DNA from 4 places in the Escherichia sp. B1147 genome. Region 2 is predicted to be linked to each of the others. Evidence: predicted binding sites of a transcription regulator. Region 2 holds the regulator's gene; each other region holds the start of a gene.
The links. Region 2 encodes CRP, which controls carbon source genes, mostly activating them, when cyclic AMP is high. Its sites were predicted from a motif close to ATGTGANNNNNNTCACAT; they were not measured.
Positions count from the first base shown of each region.

Region 1 (4,685 bases), on a different contig from region 2:
CAGGTCACACTTTTCACTTCATCGCCCGGCATCCACACGCCGCCCTGGCGCACAAACTGGCGCTGTAACTGGTTTTGCAGACGAATACCCAGTACTGAAGGTGGTAGTGTAGGTAGCAGCATTAATGAACAGGGTAATTGCTCGTTCAGCCACCGCCACAGTTTGTCATCTGCCAGCCCAAAGCAGGCAGGCATCATGATCATTTCGCAGGTATTGGCGACTGGAATAAGTGCGTCAAATAACAGCGGCCAGTTTTCTTCGTTATTAAGGAAGCGGGCGATATTCACCGCACGGAACTCGGTGGCGTTATTGCGTAGCACATCCAGTTCCGGCAGTTCAATTTCAGCAGTTTCAACCGAAAGATCCAGTTCGCGCAACGAAGCCGCCGCAAGATGCGCCTGAAAATCCATCAGACCGCTAATTCCCACCACACATATCTTCTTCGCGGGTAGCGGCCAGACGGGAACTTCTGGCGAACTTAACCAGGTCGAACGCAAAGTGCCGAGCGGGGTAACGCGCTGATGGGCCAGTTCTACGCTGCCCTGCAATTGCGCGCCGCTTTCCGCAATTAATGCCTGCGCCTGACAAGCGAGATCCAGTACGTGTTGTGGGCCGAGAAGGCTGTAAGGGTGGGCAGGAGCCTGATGGCACAAAGACTCCAGCCCTGCGTGAATGTCTGCCACTGGCTGACCGTCTGGCAGGTGGCTCAGTAAGTCCAGCGATCCTGATGAGAAATGCAGAGCGCTTTGTCCACGAGTGACAATGGCACAGCGCAGGCCGTGTTTTTGCAATTGCAGGCCGCAGAGTAATCCGGCAAGACCGCCGCCCATAATGACAGTATCAAATCGCATCTTTCTGCTCCTTCTCCAGACCACACAGTCCCTGATAAACCCAGCGGGTAAATTCGCTTTCGCGCAGTGCGTCCCCCCATGCAATGGGCTGCACACCTTTCCAGCGTTCGTTAAGGAAGGTGGAAAGTTGTTCGATAGATTGCGCGGATGTGGTGACGTTAAAGCGTTGTAACAATCCGGCTGCGCGGCAGGCACAGAGTTCCCCCTGGCAAGTTCCCATCCCCACACGGGTGCGACGACGTAAATCCAGCAGGCTGTTGACGTTTAAATTTTCTACTGCGTACTGAACTTCGCCAGCGGTAACGGCTTCACATTCACACACCAGACTGCGATGCAAACGGCCTTCACTTAACCAGGCGGGGGTGCGATCGCCATGACGATAAACAGCAGAACCGCGCAGTGGGGCAGGCAGGGAGATCACTTTGCGCAGTGTGACTTCTGTCGGTTCTTGTGAGCCAGGCAGCGCCAGGTCAGCGGTAGTGCAGGGGCGTGTGTTGCCAAGCTTGCGGCAGACGGCATCCGTAGCCCATTCCGCCATCAGGCGGTAAGTCATCAGTTTACCGCCAGTGATAGTAATAAATCCGTCCAGGCCGTCGCGCTCGGCGTGGTCGAGCAGCACGATGCCGCGACTGACGTTACGACCGCTCGGGTCGTCATCGCTGGCAACCAGCGGGCGTACGCCAGAGTAGGCTCGCAGAATGCGCGTTTTCGCCATCACCGGAGCCAGTTTTTCCCCTTCACGCAGCAGAATATCCACTTCTTCTGCTGTCACTCGATTGTCATCAATTTCGTCGTAATCAATACGTAATGAGGTGGTGCCAATCAGCGAAATGGTATCGCCAGGCACCAGAATATCGGCGTCGGAAGGTTTACGGCAGCGGTTGATCACATGCTGGTTAATGCGGTGATCCATGATCAGCAACGATCCTTTAGCCGGGAACATACGAATGCGCAGATCGGCATATTCGGCAATATGTTGCCCCCAGATCCCGGCGGCGTTCACTACTACAGGCGCATGAAGTGCCTGAGTTTCGCCAGTGAGATGGTTCCGTACACGAACGCCACATACCGTCGCGCCTTCACGAATCAGGCCAGTCACTTCGTGGGCGGTGAGGATAACTGCACCGTGTTCTTTCGCATCGAGCATGTTCGCTGCGGTCAGGCGGAATGGGTCAACGGTGCCATCCGGAACTTTTACCGCGCCAATCAATGCCGGGTTAACGGAAGGTTCGATAATGCGTGCTTGCTGTGGATCAATGGCTTCAGCACTGATTCCAGCCTCTTCGCAAGCGCGAATAAAAGTCGCCTGGAAGGAGAGGTCATCTTCCGGCAGGGTGATAAACAGGCCGTTGGTTGGTTCGACACAGTGACGCGCAATGCGTTTTAAAATCTTGTTTTCACTAATACATTCGCGTGCCGATTCCGCATCGGTAACCGCATAGCGTGCGCCGCTGTGCAGCAGACCGTGGTTACGCCCGGTGGCTCCCGTTGCGATGTCGTGGCGTTCTACCAAAATCACTTTCAGCCCGCGCAGAGCACAGTCGCGGGCGATACCGGCTCCTGTTGCGCCGCCGCCAATGATAATCACGTCACTTGTTTGCGAGTCGCGAGTTTTCATTGTTATCCCTCAAAAGTTCGTTTTGTCTCATTTAGCCACAGAAAAAACATGTATTGTTTGATTTCGCGCACAATCGCTCATAATTCGAAAGTGAAACGTGATTTCATGCGTCATTTTGAACATTTTGTAAATCTTATTTAATAATGTGTGCGGTAATTCACATTCATGAAATGAATGATTAATTAACATCGCGGCGACTCAAGAAACGGCAGGTTCTTCCATTGAATCAGGCTGTTAATCATAAATAAGACCACGGCCACGGAGGCTATAAATGTTGAGTATTTTTAAACCAGCGCCACACAAGGCGCGCTTACCTGCCGCGGAGATCGATCCGACCTATCGTCGGTTGCGCTGGCAAATTTTCCTGGGGATATTCTTTGGCTATGCTGCTTACTATCTGGTTCGTAAGAACTTTGCGCTCGCAATGCCCTATCTGGTGGAGCAGGGGTTCTCTCGCGGTGATTTAGGTTTTGCCCTTTCTGGGATCTCAATTGCTTACGGATTTTCGAAATTCATCATGGGTTCGGTGTCTGACCGCTCGAATCCGCGCGTTTTCCTGCCAGCAGGTTTGATCCTGGCGGCGGCAGTCATGCTGTTTATGGGCTTTGTCCCGTGGGCGACATCAAGCATTGCGGTAATGTTTGTGCTGCTATTCCTTTGCGGTTGGTTCCAGGGGATGGGGTGGCCGCCGTGCGGTCGTACTATGGTGCACTGGTGGTCGCAGAAAGAACGTGGCGGCATTGTGTCGGTGTGGAACTGTGCGCATAACGTCGGTGGTGGAATTCCGCCGCTGCTGTTCCTGCTGGGTATGGCCTGGTTCAATGACTGGCACGCGGCGCTTTATATGCCGGCTTTCTGTGCCATTCTGGTGGCGTTGTTCGCATTTGCGATGATGCGCGATACCCCGCAATCTTGTGGCCTGCCGCCGATCGAAGAGTACAAAAATGATTACCCGGACGACTATAACGAAAAAGCGGAACAGGAGCTGACCGCGAAGCAGATTTTCATGCAGTACGTGCTGCCGAATAAACTGCTGTGGTACATCGCCATCGCCAACGTGTTCGTCTATCTGCTGCGCTACGGTATCCTCGACTGGTCACCGACTTACCTGAAAGAGGTGAAACACTTCGCGCTGGATAAATCCTCCTGGGCCTACTTCTTCTATGAGTATGCGGGCATTCCGGGCACTCTGCTGTGCGGCTGGATGTCGGATAAAGTTTTCCGTGGTAACCGTGGGGCAACTGGCGTCTTCTTTATGACTCTGGTGACTATCGCCACCATCGTTTACTGGATGAACCCGGCAGGCAACCCAACTGTCGATATGATTTGTATGATTGTTATTGGCTTCCTGATCTACGGCCCAGTCATGCTGATTGGTCTGCACGCGCTGGAACTGGCGCCGAAGAAAGCAGCAGGTACGGCGGCGGGCTTTACCGGGCTGTTTGGTTATCTTGGTGGCTCCGTAGCGGCAAGCGCGATTGTCGGCTACACCGTTGACTACTTCGGCTGGGATGGCGGCTTTATGGTGATGATTGGCGGCAGCATCCTGGCGGTTATCTTGTTAATTGTCGTGATGATTGGCGAAAAACGTCGCCATCAGGAATTACAGCAAAAACGCAACGGAGGCTAATGGCATGAAATTGACGCTGAAAAACCTTAGCATGGCTATCATGATGAGTGGAGTGATTATGGGAAGCAGTGCAATGGCGGCGGATCACAGTGAAAAAATAGTGATTGCCCATCGCGGCGCCAGCGGTTATTTGCCGGAGCATACGCTGCCTGCAAAGGCGATGGCGTATGCGCAGGGGGCAGATTATCTTGAACAGGATTTGGTGATGACGAAGGACGATCATCTGGTCGTTCTGCATGACCACTATCTTGACCGGGTAACTGATGTCGCCGATCGTTTCCCGGATCGTGCGCGTAAAGATGGCCGTTATTACGCGATAGATTTTACGCTGGATGAAATTAAGTCTTTAAAATTCACTGAAGGCTTCGATATTGAAAACGGTAAAAAAGTGCAGACTTTCCCCGGACGTTTCCCGATGGGTAAATCTGACTTCCGTGTGCACACTTTCGAAGAGGAGATTGAATTTGTTCAGGGGCTAAATCATTCGACCGGGAAAAATATCGGTATCTATCCAGAGATTAAAGCACCGTGGTTCCACCATCAGGAAGGGAAAGATATTGCGGCAAAAACGCTGGAAGTGCTGAAG
Region 1 covers NZ_LFHY01000005.1:330,208-334,892, forward strand. Annotated here, with positions in the region: gene glpB (glycerol-3-phosphate dehydrogenase subunit GlpB) at 1-851, opposite strand, end outside; gene glpA (anaerobic glycerol-3-phosphate dehydrogenase subunit A) at 841-2,469, opposite strand; gene glpT (glycerol-3-phosphate transporter) at 2,741-4,099, shown strand; gene glpQ (glycerophosphodiester phosphodiesterase) at 4,104-4,685, shown strand, end outside.
Region 1: a site for CRP is predicted at 2,615-2,632, ahead of glpT (glycerol-3-phosphate transporter). Genes of this name have one in related genera too.

Region 2 (4,685 bases):
GCCGAGGTGGAAGGCGACAGTTTTCACCGCTACACCCGCCCGGAAATGGATATGGCGATCCGCAAGGCGCGCGATGCCGGGCGGCATATCAGCTACTTCGGCCCCGAAGCCAACGACTTCGGCCTGCTGGAACAAACCTTTATTGAATACGGCCAGAGCGGCAAAGGGAAATCACGCAAATACCTGCATACCTACGACGAAGCCGTACCGTGGAATCAGGTGCCAGGCACATTCACCCCGTGGCAGGCGCTACCGGAACCCACCGATGTGCTGTTTTATGAAGGTTTGCACGGCGGCGTGGTCACACCACAACATAACGTCGCGCAGCATGTGGATTTACTGGTAGGCGTAGTGCCTATCGTTAACCTGGAGTGGATTCAAAAGCTTATCCGTGACACCGGCGAGCGCGGACACTCACGAGAAGCGGTGATGGACTCGGTTGTACGTTCAATGGAAGACTATATCAACTACATCACGCCGCAGTTTTCCCGCACCCATCTTAACTTCCAGCGCGTCCCCACCGTCGACACTTCAAACCCCTTCGCCGCAAAAGGCATTCCATCGCTGGATGAAAGCTTTGTGGTGATTCATTTTCGTAATCTGGAGGGGATCGATTTCCCCTGGCTGCTGGCGATGTTGCAAGGTTCGTTCATTTCCCACATCAATACATTAGTGGTGCCGGGAGGCAAAATGGGTCTGGCAATGGAGTTAATTATGCTGCCGCTGGTGCAACGACTGATGGAAGGGAAGAAAATCGAGTAACTTCACCAATAAGCCGGATAAAATACTATCCGGCATCACAACGGGGTAGTTAAATCACGCAGCAACCACTTCATAAGAGTGGGTAATATTCACCGCTTTTTCCAGCATCAGCGCCACTGAACAATATTTCTCAGCAGAGAGATCCACCGCACGCGCAACCGCTGCATCCTTCAAGTCGCGACCGGTGACGATAAAATGCAAATTGATATGGGTAAACAGGCGCGGTGCCTCTTCGCGGCGTTCAGAGGTCAGTTTTACTTCACAATCGACCACATCCTGACGCCCCTTCTGCAGGATAGAAACCACATCAATGGCGCTACAGCCACCCGCCGCCATCAGCACCATTTCCATCGGGCTTGGCGCTTTATCGCCAGAGTTACCATCCATTAAAATCTGGTGACCAGAGGCGGATTCGCCCAGAAAAGTTAACCCTTCAACCCACTTTACACGCGCTTGCATAATCGAAACTCCATTGCGTCAGTTTTCCTGACAGAGTACGCGTACTGACCAAATCGCGCAACGGAAGGCGACCTGGGTCATGCTGAAGCGAGACACCAGGAGACACAAAGCGAAAGCTATGCTAAAACAGTCGGGATGCTACAGTAATACATTGATGTACTGCATGTATGTAAAGGACGTCACATTACCGTGCAGTTCAGTTGATAGCCCCTTCCCAGGTAGCGGGAAGCACATTTCGGCAATCCAGAGACAGCGGCGTTTTCTGGCTCTGGAGAAAGCTTATAACAGAGGATAACCGCGCATGGTGCTTGGCAAACCGCAAACAGACCCGACTCTCGAATGGTTCTTGTCTCATTGCCACATTCATAAGTACCCATCCAAGAGCACGCTTATTCACCAGGGTGAAAAAGCGGAAACGCTGTACTACATCGTTAAAGGCTCTGTGGCAGTGCTGATCAAAGACGAGGAGGGTAAAGAAATGATCCTCTCCTATCTGAATCAGGGTGATTTTATTGGCGAATTGGGCCTGTTTGAAGAAGGCCAGGAACGTAGCGCATGGGTACGTGCAAAAACCGCCTGTGAAGTAGCTGAAATTTCCTACAAAAAATTTCGTCAATTAATTCAGGTGAACCCGGATATTCTGATGCGTCTCTCCGCGCAAATGGCGCGTCGTCTGCAAGTCACTTCAGAGAAAGTCGGAAACCTTGCGTTCCTCGACGTTACAGGTCGCATCGCGCAGACGCTGCTGAATCTGGCGAAACAACCCGATGCAATGACTCACCCGGACGGTATGCAAATTAAAATTACCCGTCAGGAAATTGGTCAAATTGTCGGCTGTTCTCGTGAAACCGTAGGGCGCATTCTGAAGATGCTGGAAGATCAGAACCTGATCTCCGCACACGGTAAAACCATCGTCGTTTACGGCACTCGTTAATCCCGTCGGAGTGGCGCGTTACCTGGTAGCGCGCCATTTTGTTTAAACCGATGTGGCGCAGACTGATTTATCATCCTGATATCAACTATGCACTACGACAAACTCTGGTGCTATGTTTGCCCGTGGCCGTTGGTCTGTTGTTTGGCGAATTAAGACTCGGCCTGCTGTTTTCACTCGTCCCTGCCTGTTGCAACATTGCGGGGCTTGATACCCCCCATAAACGTTTTTTCAAACGCCTGATTATTGGCGCGTCGCTGTTTGCTACCTGTAGCTTACTGACACAGCTGCTGTTGGAAAAAGATATCCCCCTGCCCTTTTTGCTGACCGGGTTAACGCTGGTACTTGGCGTCACTGCCGAGCTTGGGCCATTGCACGCAAAATTGCTTCCCGCATCGTTACTCGCCGCCATTTTTACACTCAGTCTGGCGGGATATATGCCGGTCTGGGAACCGTTGCTCATCTACGCGTTAGGCACGCTCTGGTACGGACTGTTTAACTGGTTCTGGTTCTGGCTCTGGCGCGAACAGCCCCTACGCGAGTCACTTAGTCTGCTCTACCGTGAACTGGCTGATTACTGTGAAATCAAATACAGTCTGCTCACTCAGCATACCGATCCTGAAAAAGCACTCCCGCCACTGCTGGTACGCCAGCAAAAAGCGGTCGATTTGATTACCCAGTGCTATCAGCAAATGCACATGCTTTCCGCGCAAAATAATACCGATTACAAGCGGATGTTGCGCATTTTTCAGGAAGCACTGGATTTACAGGAACATATTTCGGTCAGTTTGCATCAACCTGAAGAGGTGCAAAAGCTGGTCGAGCGTAGCCATGCAGAAGAAGTTATCCGCTGGAATGCGCAAACCGTCGCCGCTCGCCTGCGCGTGCTGGCTGATGACATTCTTTACCATCGCCTGCCGACGCGTTTTACGATGGAAAAGCAAATTGGCGCACTGGAGAAAATCGCCCGCCAGCATCCGGATAACCCTGTGGGGCAATTCTGCTACTGGCACTTCAGCCGCATCGCTCGAGTGCTGCGTACCCAGAAACCGCTTTATGCCCGCGATCTGCTGGCGGATAAACAGCGACGAATGCCGTTACTTCCGGCGCTAAAAAGTTATCTTTCCCTGAAATCGCCAGCACTACGTAATGCCGGACGACTGAGCGTGATGTTAAGCGTTGCCAGTTTGATGGGGACCGCGCTGCATCTGCCGAAGTCGTATTGGATCCTGATGACGGTGTTGCTGGTGACACAGAATGGTTACGGCGCGACCCGTCTGAGGATTGTGAATCGCTCCGTGGGGACCGTGGTCGGGTTAATCATTGCGGGCGTGGCGCTGCACTTTAAAATTCCCGAAGGTTACACCCTGACGTTGATGCTGTTTACCACGCTCGCCAGCTATCTGATATTGCGCAAAAACTACGGCTGGGCGACAGTCGGCTTTACCATTACCGCGGTGTATACCCTGCAACTGTTGTGGCTAAACGGCGAGCAATACATCATTCCCCGTCTTATCGATACCATTATTGGTTGTTTGATTGCCTTCGGCGGCACGGTATGGCTGTGGCCGCAGTGGCAGAGTGGTTTATTGCGTAAAAACGCCCATGACGCCTTAGAAACCTACCAGGAAGCGATTCGTCTGATCCTGAGTAAAGATCCACAACCTACGCCACTGGCCTGGCAGCGAATGCGGGTAAATCAGGCACATAACACTCTGTATAACTCATTAAATCAGGCGATGCAGGAACCGGCGTTTAATAGCCATTATCTGGCAGACATGAAACTGTGGGTAACGCACAGTCAGTTTATTGTTGAACATATTAATGCCATGACCACGCTGGCGCGGGAGCACCGGGCATTGCCGCCGGAGCTGGCGCAGGAGTATTTGCAGTCTTGTGAAATCGCTATTCAACGCTGTCAGCAGCGGCTGGAGTATGACGAACCGGGTAGTTCTGGTGACGCCAATATCATAGACTCGCCAGAGATGCTGCCGCACGAAGGCGCGGCTGGTACCCTGGAACAGCATTTACAACGGGTTATTGGCCATCTGAATACGATGCACACCATTTCAGCGATGGCCTGGCGGCAGCGACCGCATCACGGGATTTGGTTGAATCGGAAGTTACGGGATTCGAAGGCGTAATATCATCATTGCCAGAAGCAAACCGTAGGTCGGATAAGGCGTTCACGCCGCATCCGACACCCTTTGCCTGATGCGACGCTTACCGCGTCTTATTTACGCCCCAACCACCTTCGCCACCGCGTTGGCAAAACGTTGCATCCCTTCATCAATATCCGCATCTTCCACCACCAGCGACGGTGCAAAACGCATCACATCCGGTCCGGCATTCAGCACCATTACGCCAGCCTCTGCGCCCGAATACAGGAAATCACGCGCCCGACCTTTGTACTGCGGCTTAAGCTCTGCGCCAATCAACAACCCCATACCGCGAATATCGCTAAACACATCAAACTGCTGATCTACCTTCTGCAAATGGTCAACAAAACGCTGGCGTTTCGCGTGAATGCCTT
Region 2 covers NZ_LFHY01000008.1:13,473-18,157, forward strand. Annotated here, with positions in the region: gene A9180_RS07410 (phosphoribulokinase) at 1-762, shown strand, start outside; gene A9180_RS07415 (OsmC family protein) at 817-1,221, opposite strand; gene crp (cAMP-activated global transcriptional regulator CRP) at 1,523-2,155, shown strand; gene A9180_RS07430 (YccS/YhfK family putative transporter) at 2,206-4,296, shown strand; gene argD (bifunctional acetylornithine/succinyldiaminopimelate transaminase) at 4,390-4,685, opposite strand, start outside.

Region 3 (4,685 bases), on a different contig from region 2:
AAATCCACACTCACATGTGTTATTGCGAGTTCAACGACATCATGGATTCGATTGCGGCGCTGGATGCAGACGTCATCACTATCGAAACCTCGCGTTCCGACATGGAGTTGCTGGAGTCGTTCGAAGAGTTTGATTATCCGAATGAAATCGGTCCAGGCGTCTATGACATTCACTCGCCAAACGTACCGAGCGTGGAATGGATTGAATCCCTGCTGAAGAAAGCGGCAAAACGCATTCCGGCAGAACGCCTGTGGGTAAACCCGGACTGCGGCCTGAAAACGCGCGGCTGGCCAGAAACCCGCGCGGCACTGGCGAATATGGTGCAGGCGGCGCAGAATTTGCGTCGGGGATAAAATCCAAACCGGGTGGCAACACCACCCGGCCTTTTCTCATTACAGTGACTTTTTCCCACCATACTGCCTGAACCATTCCAGCATTCGCTGCCAGCCATCTTTCGCCGATTCAGTATGATAGCTCGGGCGATAATCGGCGTTGAACGCATGTCCTGCATCCGGGTACACGATAATCTCTGCTTTCGCGTTCGCTGCCCGCAGCGCCTGGCGCATGGTTTCGACGCTCTCCTGCGGAATGCTGGTATCCTGACCGCCATATAAGCCGAGAACCGGCGCGTTAAGATCGGTTGTGATATCAACAGGTTGTTTCGGCGAATTCAGCGACTTATCGCCCGTCAGCTTGCCGTACCACGCCACTGCGGCTTTTAACTGTGGATTATGCGCGGCATACAGCCAGGTGATGCGTCCGCCCCAGCAAAATCCGGTGATCATTAACCGATGGACATCGCCGCCGTTGCGGGACGCCCAACTGGCGACATGATCAAGATCGGCCAGCACCTGTGAGTCAGGTACTTTTGCCACCAGACCACTGAGCAGTGTCGGGATATCGGCGAAATCATTCGGATCGCCTTCGCGGAAATAGAGTTCTGGTGCGATAGCCAGATACCCCTCCAGCGCCAGACGGCGACAAATATCGCGGATATGTTCATGCACGCCAAAAATTTCTTGCACTACAATGACCACTGGCAGTGGGCCATCGCTCTGCTTTGGGCGGGCATGGTAAGCAGGCATGTTATCCCCTTGCGAAGGGATAGAGGTGAACCCTGCGACAATCGCATCTTCCGGAGTCTGAACGATGGTCGAGGCGAGGGGCGATGCAGCAGGTGCAAATCCAGATTGTTGTGTTGTTGCCATGGTATTCTCCGTACCCTTATAAAAATTTTGCGCAATGTTAACTATAGTCAGCATGCAACAAATCACATTGCCTGAATCGGCTCATCTTTTATGCAACAACACACGGTAAAGAGTTATTTATGTGATTTAAATCACTTTTATCAAGTAAATGTATGCAACGCATTTGCGTCATGGTGATGGGTGTCACGAAAAAATGTTAAATCCTTCGGTAAAGTGTCTTTTTGCTTCTTCTGACTAAACCGATTCACAGAGGAGTTGTATATGTCCAAGTCTGATGTTTTTCATCTCGGCCTCACTAAAAACGATTTACAAGGGGCTACGCTTGCCATCGTCCCTGGCGACCCGGATCGTGTGGAAAAGATCGCCGCGCTGATGGATAAGCCGGTTAAGCTGGCATCTCACCGCGAATTCACCACCTGGCGCGCAGAGCTGGATGGTAAACCTGTTATTGTCTGCTCTACCGGTATCGGCGGTCCGTCTACTTCTATTGCCGTTGAAGAACTGGCACAGCTGGGCATTCGCACCTTCCTGCGTATCGGTACGACTGGCGCTATTCAGCCGCATATTAATGTTGGTGATGTACTGGTCACTACAGCATCTGTTCGTCTGGATGGCGCGAGCCTGCACTTCGCTCCGCTGGAGTTCCCGGCTGTCGCTGATTTTGAATGTACGACTGCGCTGGTTGAAGCGGCGAAATCCATTGGCGCCACTACCCACGTTGGTGTGACTGCTTCTTCTGATACCTTCTACCCAGGTCAGGAACGTTACGATACTTACTCTGGTCGCGTAGTTCGTCACTTTAAAGGTTCTATGGAAGAGTGGCAGGCGATGGGCGTGATGAACTATGAAATGGAATCTGCAACCCTGCTGACCATGTGCGCAAGCCAGGGCCTGCGTGCGGGTATGGTGGCGGGCGTTATCGTTAACCGCACCCAGCAAGAAATCCCGAATGCCGAGACGATGAAACAAACCGAAAGCCATGCGGTGAAAATCGTGGTGGAAGCGGCGCGTCGTCTGCTGAAATGACAACTTGTTGATAAAATGCGATTTATTCATGCCGGATGCGGCGTGAACGCCTTATCCGGCCTACAAAAGTATGCAAATTCAATATATTGCATTTCTTAGGTAGGCCTGATAAGCGTAGCGCATCAGGCAATTTAGCGTTTGTCATCAGTCTCACACTCCCCAACTTCGGGGAGCGATATCAATTACTGACGCCGTAAGCGCATAATTTTGCGGATTATTGGCGTCAGTAACGTAAAGGCTGCCAGAGTCAGCAATGCCAGGGTAATCGGTCGGGTATACAGAAAGTCGAGTGACCCCCCTGAAAGCGACAGCGCGCGGCGAAAATTACTTTCCGCCATTGGCCCCATAATCAATGCCAGGACCACTGGCGACGCCGGATATCCCCCTTTCTGCATGAAATAGCCCACCACGCCCGCAATTAACATAATGCCCACGTCAAATAGGCTGTTGTTTAGCGCATAAGTCCCGACAACACAAAGTGCGAGGATCATCGGCGTGAGAATATTGCCGGGGATTTTCACGACGTTACCGATGACTTTCAGAGAGAGCAGTCCAAGCACTAACAACATGAAGTAACAGAAGATCATGCCGACAAACAGTGTATAAACCATATCGCCGTGGTCGGTAAACATCAGCGGGCCTGGCTGCATCCCTTGTAACGTTAACGCGCCCAGCATGATGGCGGTTACCGCATCGCCTGGGATCCCCAGCGTTAACATAGGTAACAATGCGCCACCGGTGCAGCCATTCGCGCCTGCCTCGCAGGAAGCCACAGCTTTAATTTCACCCTTACCAAAGTTTTCTGGTGTCTTACTGAAACGACGAGTTTCGTTATAGGCAACAAAAGCCGCAATATCCGCCCCTGCACCGGGGATCATGCCGATAAAAACCCCTAATCCCGATGATCGCAAAATGGTTAATGCGATGCGGCGTAGCGTTTGCCAGGGCAGTAACAGACTGCCGATAGCCACCTTCGCGCCCTGACGAATATGCTGATTTTGCTCCATAGAGCGGAATGCTTCTGAAGCAGCGAATAAACCAATCATCACTGGGATAAATGGCACATTCATCAGCTCCACAAATCCGCCCGTAAAACGAGGAAAGCCGCCCATAGGATCAAGACCTATCGTTGCGATCAGCAATCCGCCAACCCCGGCAATCAGCCCTTTAATCAATGACTCACCGGAAATACTGGCAATAATACTCAACCCAAAAGTTGCCAGGGCGAAGGACTCTGAGGCACTAAATTTCAACGCCCAACTGGCAAGCACCGGAGAGAGAAACATCAGCACAATGATGCTGATCGTTCCGCCACTAAAGGAAGAGAACGTGGCGGCACTCAACGCCAGCCCGGCTTTTCCCTGTTTCGTTAGCTCATAACCGTCAATGGCGGTGGCAGCGGCGGCAGGCGTTCCGGGAATTTTGAGCAAAATAGCGGTGATAGAACCACCATACACACCACCAAAAAAGACGCCGCAAATCATCAACAAGCCAGAAACGGGCTCCATGCCATAGGTGAAAGGCAGCAAAATCGCCACACCCATGGTCGCTGTTAAACCGGGCAGGGCGCCAATCACAATCCCCAGCATCACCCCAAACGTGGCAAACAGCAGCGCCTGAGGATTATTGAGTAATGTCGATAAGCCCTGAGTTAAAAGTTCACTTTCAAACATTGCTGGCCCCTGTTATTCGAAAAATGTGCCGACAGGCAATGGCACCTGTAACGCTTCGACAAACAGCAACCAGAGGATTGCCGTTAACAGCAGCGCAATACCCGGTGTGAGTACCCATCGCCTGTAGCCCATCAACGTCATAATGACGATGAGGAAAACAGGAGTAGTAATGAGATAACCGCAGTAGCTCATCGCCACAATATAAAACGCGGTTGCCGCAATTCCCGTTGCCGTTTTCCTGAATGCCGGTTTTTCCTGCGCGTTGGCGCAAGGTTCTGGTTTTGCCAGCCAAAGATCGCGTATCACCAGTAAGACAGCGAGTACAATCAGGGCGCAGGCATAGAAAGTAGGGAAGGCACTTGCACCGGGATCCGTTTCAATGGCAGTTGCTGGAAAATCAGCGGCATTAATCATCACCGCGCCAGCAACCACACAAAGTAACAGCGCCACCACCACAGTGGATGAAAGGCGCTTGCGGTGCGGTACGGCGAGTTGAGCAACAGACTGTTTTGTGTTCATCGACCGTACCTCGGGATTATTTTTTCAGGCCCAGGCGAGTCAGCAGCTCGTCAAAGTACTTTTCCTGCTCGTTGATTTGGGTCTGGAAGCTGGCACCATCAAGCCATGCATAGTTGAGATTCAACTTTTGCAGTGCATCCTGGAATGCAGGCTCTTCAGCCGTCTCTTTTGCTGCCTTTGCCAGAACATCCACCACATCCTGCGGCGTTTTTTGCGACACAATCAGGCCGCGCCAGGTGCCGATGGAGAGATCAACGCC
Region 3 covers NZ_LFHY01000026.1:67,988-72,672, forward strand. Annotated here, with positions in the region: gene metE (5-methyltetrahydropteroyltriglutamate--homocysteine S-methyltransferase) at 1-353, shown strand, start outside; gene A9180_RS21845 (dienelactone hydrolase family protein) at 393-1,208, opposite strand; gene udp (uridine phosphorylase) at 1,470-2,234, shown strand; gene A9180_RS21855 (tripartite tricarboxylate transporter permease) at 2,417-3,907, opposite strand; gene A9180_RS21860 (tripartite tricarboxylate transporter TctB family protein) at 3,920-4,426, opposite strand; gene A9180_RS21865 (Bug family tripartite tricarboxylate transporter substrate binding protein) at 4,443-4,685, opposite strand, start outside.
Region 3: a site for CRP is predicted at 1,328-1,345, ahead of udp (uridine phosphorylase). Genes of this name have one in related genera too.

Region 4 (4,685 bases), on a different contig from region 2:
TCTCTTAAGGTGAAAAACATGATCCGCAACCAGTCGCTATCCAAAGCGATAGCAGACGCGAGCTGGCGCTAACTGGTGCGCCAGCTCCAGTACAAAGGCGAATGGGCCGGGCGGACAGTAGTCGCAATCGACCAGTGTTTCCCGCCCTCAAAACGCTGTAGCTGTTGTGGCTTCACCATGCAAAAAATGCCTCTTGATGTGCGGAAATGGCACTGCCCTGAATGCGGCGCAGATCATGACCGTGATATCAATGCGGCCCGTAATATAAAAGCGGCGGGACTCGCCGTGTTAGCTTGTGGAGAGCCTGTAAATCCTAAGCCGCTTAACGCGGCTTAGGTTCGGCTCCGCGAAACAAGAATCCTCGCGCTTTAGGGCGGGGAGTACGTCAATTCACATCATCCGGCAGCGCATAAGCCACAATATAGTCGCCCATCTTCGTGCCAAATGAACCGTGACCGCCTGCGGAGATCACCACATACTGCTTACCATTCACTTCATAGGTCATTGGCGTTGCCTGACCGCCCGCTGGTAAACGGCCCTGCCACAGTTTTTCACCGTTGCTCATGTTGTAAGCGCGCAGGTAGTTATCTGCCGTAGCGGCAATAAACAACACGTTACCTGCCGTGGAGATTGGCCCGCCAAGCATTGGCATACCCATATTGAACGGCACCGGAACGGGCATCGGGAACGGCATGCTGTCCTGCGGCGTACCAATGCGTTTCTTCCACACCACTTCGTTGGTTTTCAGATCCAGCGCCGAGATGTAGCCCCATGCTGGCTGTTTACACGGCAGACCAAACGGCGAAAGGAACGGGTTAAGCGTGACGCCATACGGCACGCCGTACTGTGGCTGAATACCGGATTCCGTACCCGTGCCTTTAGCATCTTTTGGCTGTTCCATCGGGTTGCCAGGACCGCGTGGGATCAGTTTTGAAACAAACGGCAGCGCCATTGGGTTGGCAATTGCCACTTCACGATTCGGATCAACGGAAATCCCGCCCCATTCGAACATCCCCAGATTACCCGGGAATACCAGCGTACCCTGTTCAGATGGCGGGGTAAAAATACCTTCATAGCGCATTTGGTGGAACATCACGCGGCACACCAGCTGGTCAAACATGGTGGCGCCCCACATATCCGCACCGCTTAAATCTTTCGTCGGACGGAAACTCAGTTCAGAGAACGGTTGGGTAGGGGTGACGTAATCGCCTTTCGCTGCGCCTTGTGGAACTGGTTTTTCCGGGGCCGGAACCACCAGTTCGCCATTACGACGATCGAGCACAAAAATGTTGCCAGTTTTCGCCGGAGCGTAAATGACCGGCACCTTCTGACCGTTAACGGTGATATCTGCAAGCGTCGGTTGTGCCGGAAGATCCATATCCCACAGGTCGTGGTGAACGGTCTGGTAACTCCACGCCAGTTTCCCGGTGGTGGCATTCAGCGCCAGAATCGAGCTGGCAAAACGTTCTTGTTCCGCTGTGCGGTTACCGCCCCAGATATCTGGCGTGGTCACGCCCATTGGCAGATAAACCAGATCCAGCTTCGCGTCATAGGCCGCTGGAGCCCAGGAGTTTGGCGAGTTAAAGGTAAAGGTGTGCTCGTCAGACGGGATCGCGTTCGGATCTTTCGCGCCCGGATCAAAGGCCCACAGCAGCTCTCCGGTGTTGACATCAAAACCACGAATCACGCCAGACGTTTCGCGGGTTGAGAAGTTATCGGTGACTGAACCAGCCATCACGATGGTTTTATCGGTGATAATCGGCGGCGAAGTCGGCTCATACAGGCCCGGTTTGGTGTCCGGCATATTGCTTTGCAGATTGAGCACGCCTTTATTGGCGAAGGTTTCGCACAGCTTGCCGTTTTCAGCGTTAATCGCAATCAGGCGACCATCATTGACCGGAAGAATGATACGACGCGGGCAATCCGCCATCACTTCCGGCGAGGCAGTTTCAGCTTTGGCTTCATGATAAGAGACGCCGCGACAGGTTACGTGCTGGAATGACTCGTTGGTTTTCAGCTCAGGATCGTAATGCCATTTTTCTTTTCCGCTGGCAGCATCGAGTGCAAACAGACGCTGGTGAGCGGTACACAGGTAAAGCGTGTCGCCCACTTTAATTGGCGTCACTTCATTGGTGATTTCGCCCGGATCATTCGGCTGTTTGACATCGCCCGTGCGGAACACCCATGCTTCTTTCAGGTTGTGGACGTTATCGGCGTTAATTTGCTTCAGCGGCGAAAAGCGTTGGCCTTCCTGATTGCGGCCATAGGCAGGCCAGTCCTGATCGGCAACGGGGGAGATGGCTTCTGCTGGCGTGGCATCGGCGCTTAAGGTGCCGTTGATTTCTTGCGGATCGTTAAATCCTGCCCAAGTGAGGATACCGCCGCTAATCAACAGTGCGACTAGCAGTGCGGCAACTGCGCCGCTGGCAGGAATGACCAGGCGACGCCAGACAAACGGCAGGATCAGCCAGATGCCGAAGAAGACCAGAATATCGCTGCGCGGAGTCAACGCCCAGAAATCAAAACCGACCTCCCAGACACCCCAAATCATGGTGCCGAGCAGCAGAGCCGCATACAGCCAAAGCGCGGCGCGTTTACTGCGCCACAGCATCCAGGCGATGCCAAGCATCACAAGGCCAGCGATAGGGTAGTACCAGGAGCCGCCAATCGCGACCAGCCAGCCTCCGCCAATGAGAAGATACAGCCCGCAAAGCGCTGCAAAAAGGGCTGTTAGCGTCACGAGTAATTGTCGCGAGCCGGTATTGTTAATTGCCATAAAGAGACACCATTTCAATTCATTAATATTTTAGTAGCAATTAATTATAGGTTTTAACATGTGTGATCGTCATCACAATTTGAGCTTTATTAACAGATTCCGCCAATGAATCGTTTTGCTGGTATACTGCGTGTCTTGCGCTTTGTTGCGGTGCTGAATCCCGCCCGTGCGAAGTGATTTGTTTTTAAATCATATGGTTAGAGATATGAAACATACTGTAGAAGTAATGATCCCCGAAGCGGAGATTAAAGCGCGTATCGCCGAACTGGGTCGTCAGATTACTGAGCGTTACAAAGACAGCGGCAGCGATATGGTGCTGGTAGGTCTGCTGCGAGGCTCATTTATGTTTATGGCGGACCTGTGCCGTGAAGTTCAGGTATCTCATGAAGTCGACTTTATGACCGCCTCCAGCTACGGTAGCGGCATGTCCACCACCCGTGATGTGAAAATCCTCAAAGATCTGGATGAAGATATCCGTGGCAAGGACGTGCTGATTGTTGAAGATATCATCGACTCGGGTAATACACTGTCGAAAGTGCGTGAAATCTTAAGCCTGCGCGAACCGAAGTCGCTGGCGATTTGTACGCTGCTGGATAAACCGTCCCGTCGTGAAGTGAACGTCCCGGTAGAATTTATCGGTTTCTCGATCCCGGATGAATTTGTGGTGGGTTACGGTATTGATTACGCACAGCGTTACCGTCATCTGCCGTATATCGGCAAAGTGGTGCTGCTGGACGAGTAAGTGCGGATTTGCCGGATGTGTTGCATCCGGCATGGCGAATTTATTTGTGATTGATGTGCTTCAGCTTGAGGTTGGAAATCCCGTGACGGTAACGTTGCTCAAGGGTTTCGCGGTTGGTGGCTGTGACATCCAGGTCACGCAGTAAGCCGTCGTGAATGCCGTAGGCCCAGCCGTGAATGGTGACTTTCTGCCCGCGTTTCCACGCTGATTGCATAATGGTGGAGTGACCCAGGTTATATACCTGTTCCATAACGTTCAGTTCGCACAGGGTATCCAGACGACGTTCCGGCGGCATTTCGCCGAGCAATGAGCTATGTTTGAACCAGATATCGCGGATGTGCAGCAGCCAGTTGTTGATTAGCCCCAGTTCCGGGTTTTCAACCGCCGCTTGCACGCCGCCGCAACCATAGTGGCCACAGATAATAATGTGTTCAACTTCGAGAACATCCACTGCATACTGAACCACGGAGAGGCAGTTCAGATCGGTGTGAATGACCAGGTTAGCAACATTACGGTGAACAAAAAGTTCGCCGGGCTCAAGACCTGTTAAACGTTCAGCAGGAACGCGACTGTCGGAACATCCAATCCATAGAAAGCGCGGTTTTTGCGCTTGTGCCAGTTTCTCAAAAAACCCGGGATCCTCTTCCACCAGCATTTTTGACCATAGTGCATTATTGCTGATGAGTGTATCTATGTCTTTCATGGAGGTTAACGACCTGTAACCAAATAATTACGTTTGGCTAATATAGGGCAACTCCGGGACGATTTAAACCACAGATAAAGTGTAAGAACGTAAGGTAAGTAAAAATTTATGACCATTGCACTGGAACTTCAACAGCTTAAAAAAACCTATCCAGGCGGCGTTCAGGCGCTTCGTGGAATAGATTTGCAGGTCGAAGCGGGTGATTTTTATGCGCTTCTCGGGCCGAACGGGGCCGGGAAATCGACCACTATCGGTATTATCAGCTCTCTGGTAAATAAAACCTCCGGGCGGGTCAGCGTATTTGGTTACGATCTTGAGAAAGATGTCGTTAACGCTAAACGTCAGTTGGGACTGGTGCCGCAGGAATTTAACTTCAACCCGTTTGAAACCGTACAGCAAATTGTGGTGAATCAGGCGGGGTACTACGGTGTAGAGCGCAAAGAAGCGTACATCCGCAGCGAAAA
Region 4 covers NZ_LFHY01000002.1:79,550-84,234, reverse strand. Annotated here, with positions in the region: partial or broken gene A9180_RS00630 (RNA-guided endonuclease InsQ/TnpB family protein) at 1-336, shown strand, start outside; gene gcd (quinoprotein glucose dehydrogenase) at 386-2,776, opposite strand; gene hpt (hypoxanthine phosphoribosyltransferase) at 2,982-3,518, shown strand; gene can (carbonate dehydratase) at 3,559-4,221, opposite strand; gene A9180_RS00610 (ABC transporter ATP-binding protein) at 4,330-4,685, shown strand, end outside.
Region 4: a site for CRP is predicted at 2,837-2,854, ahead of hpt (hypoxanthine phosphoribosyltransferase). Genes of this name have one in related genera too.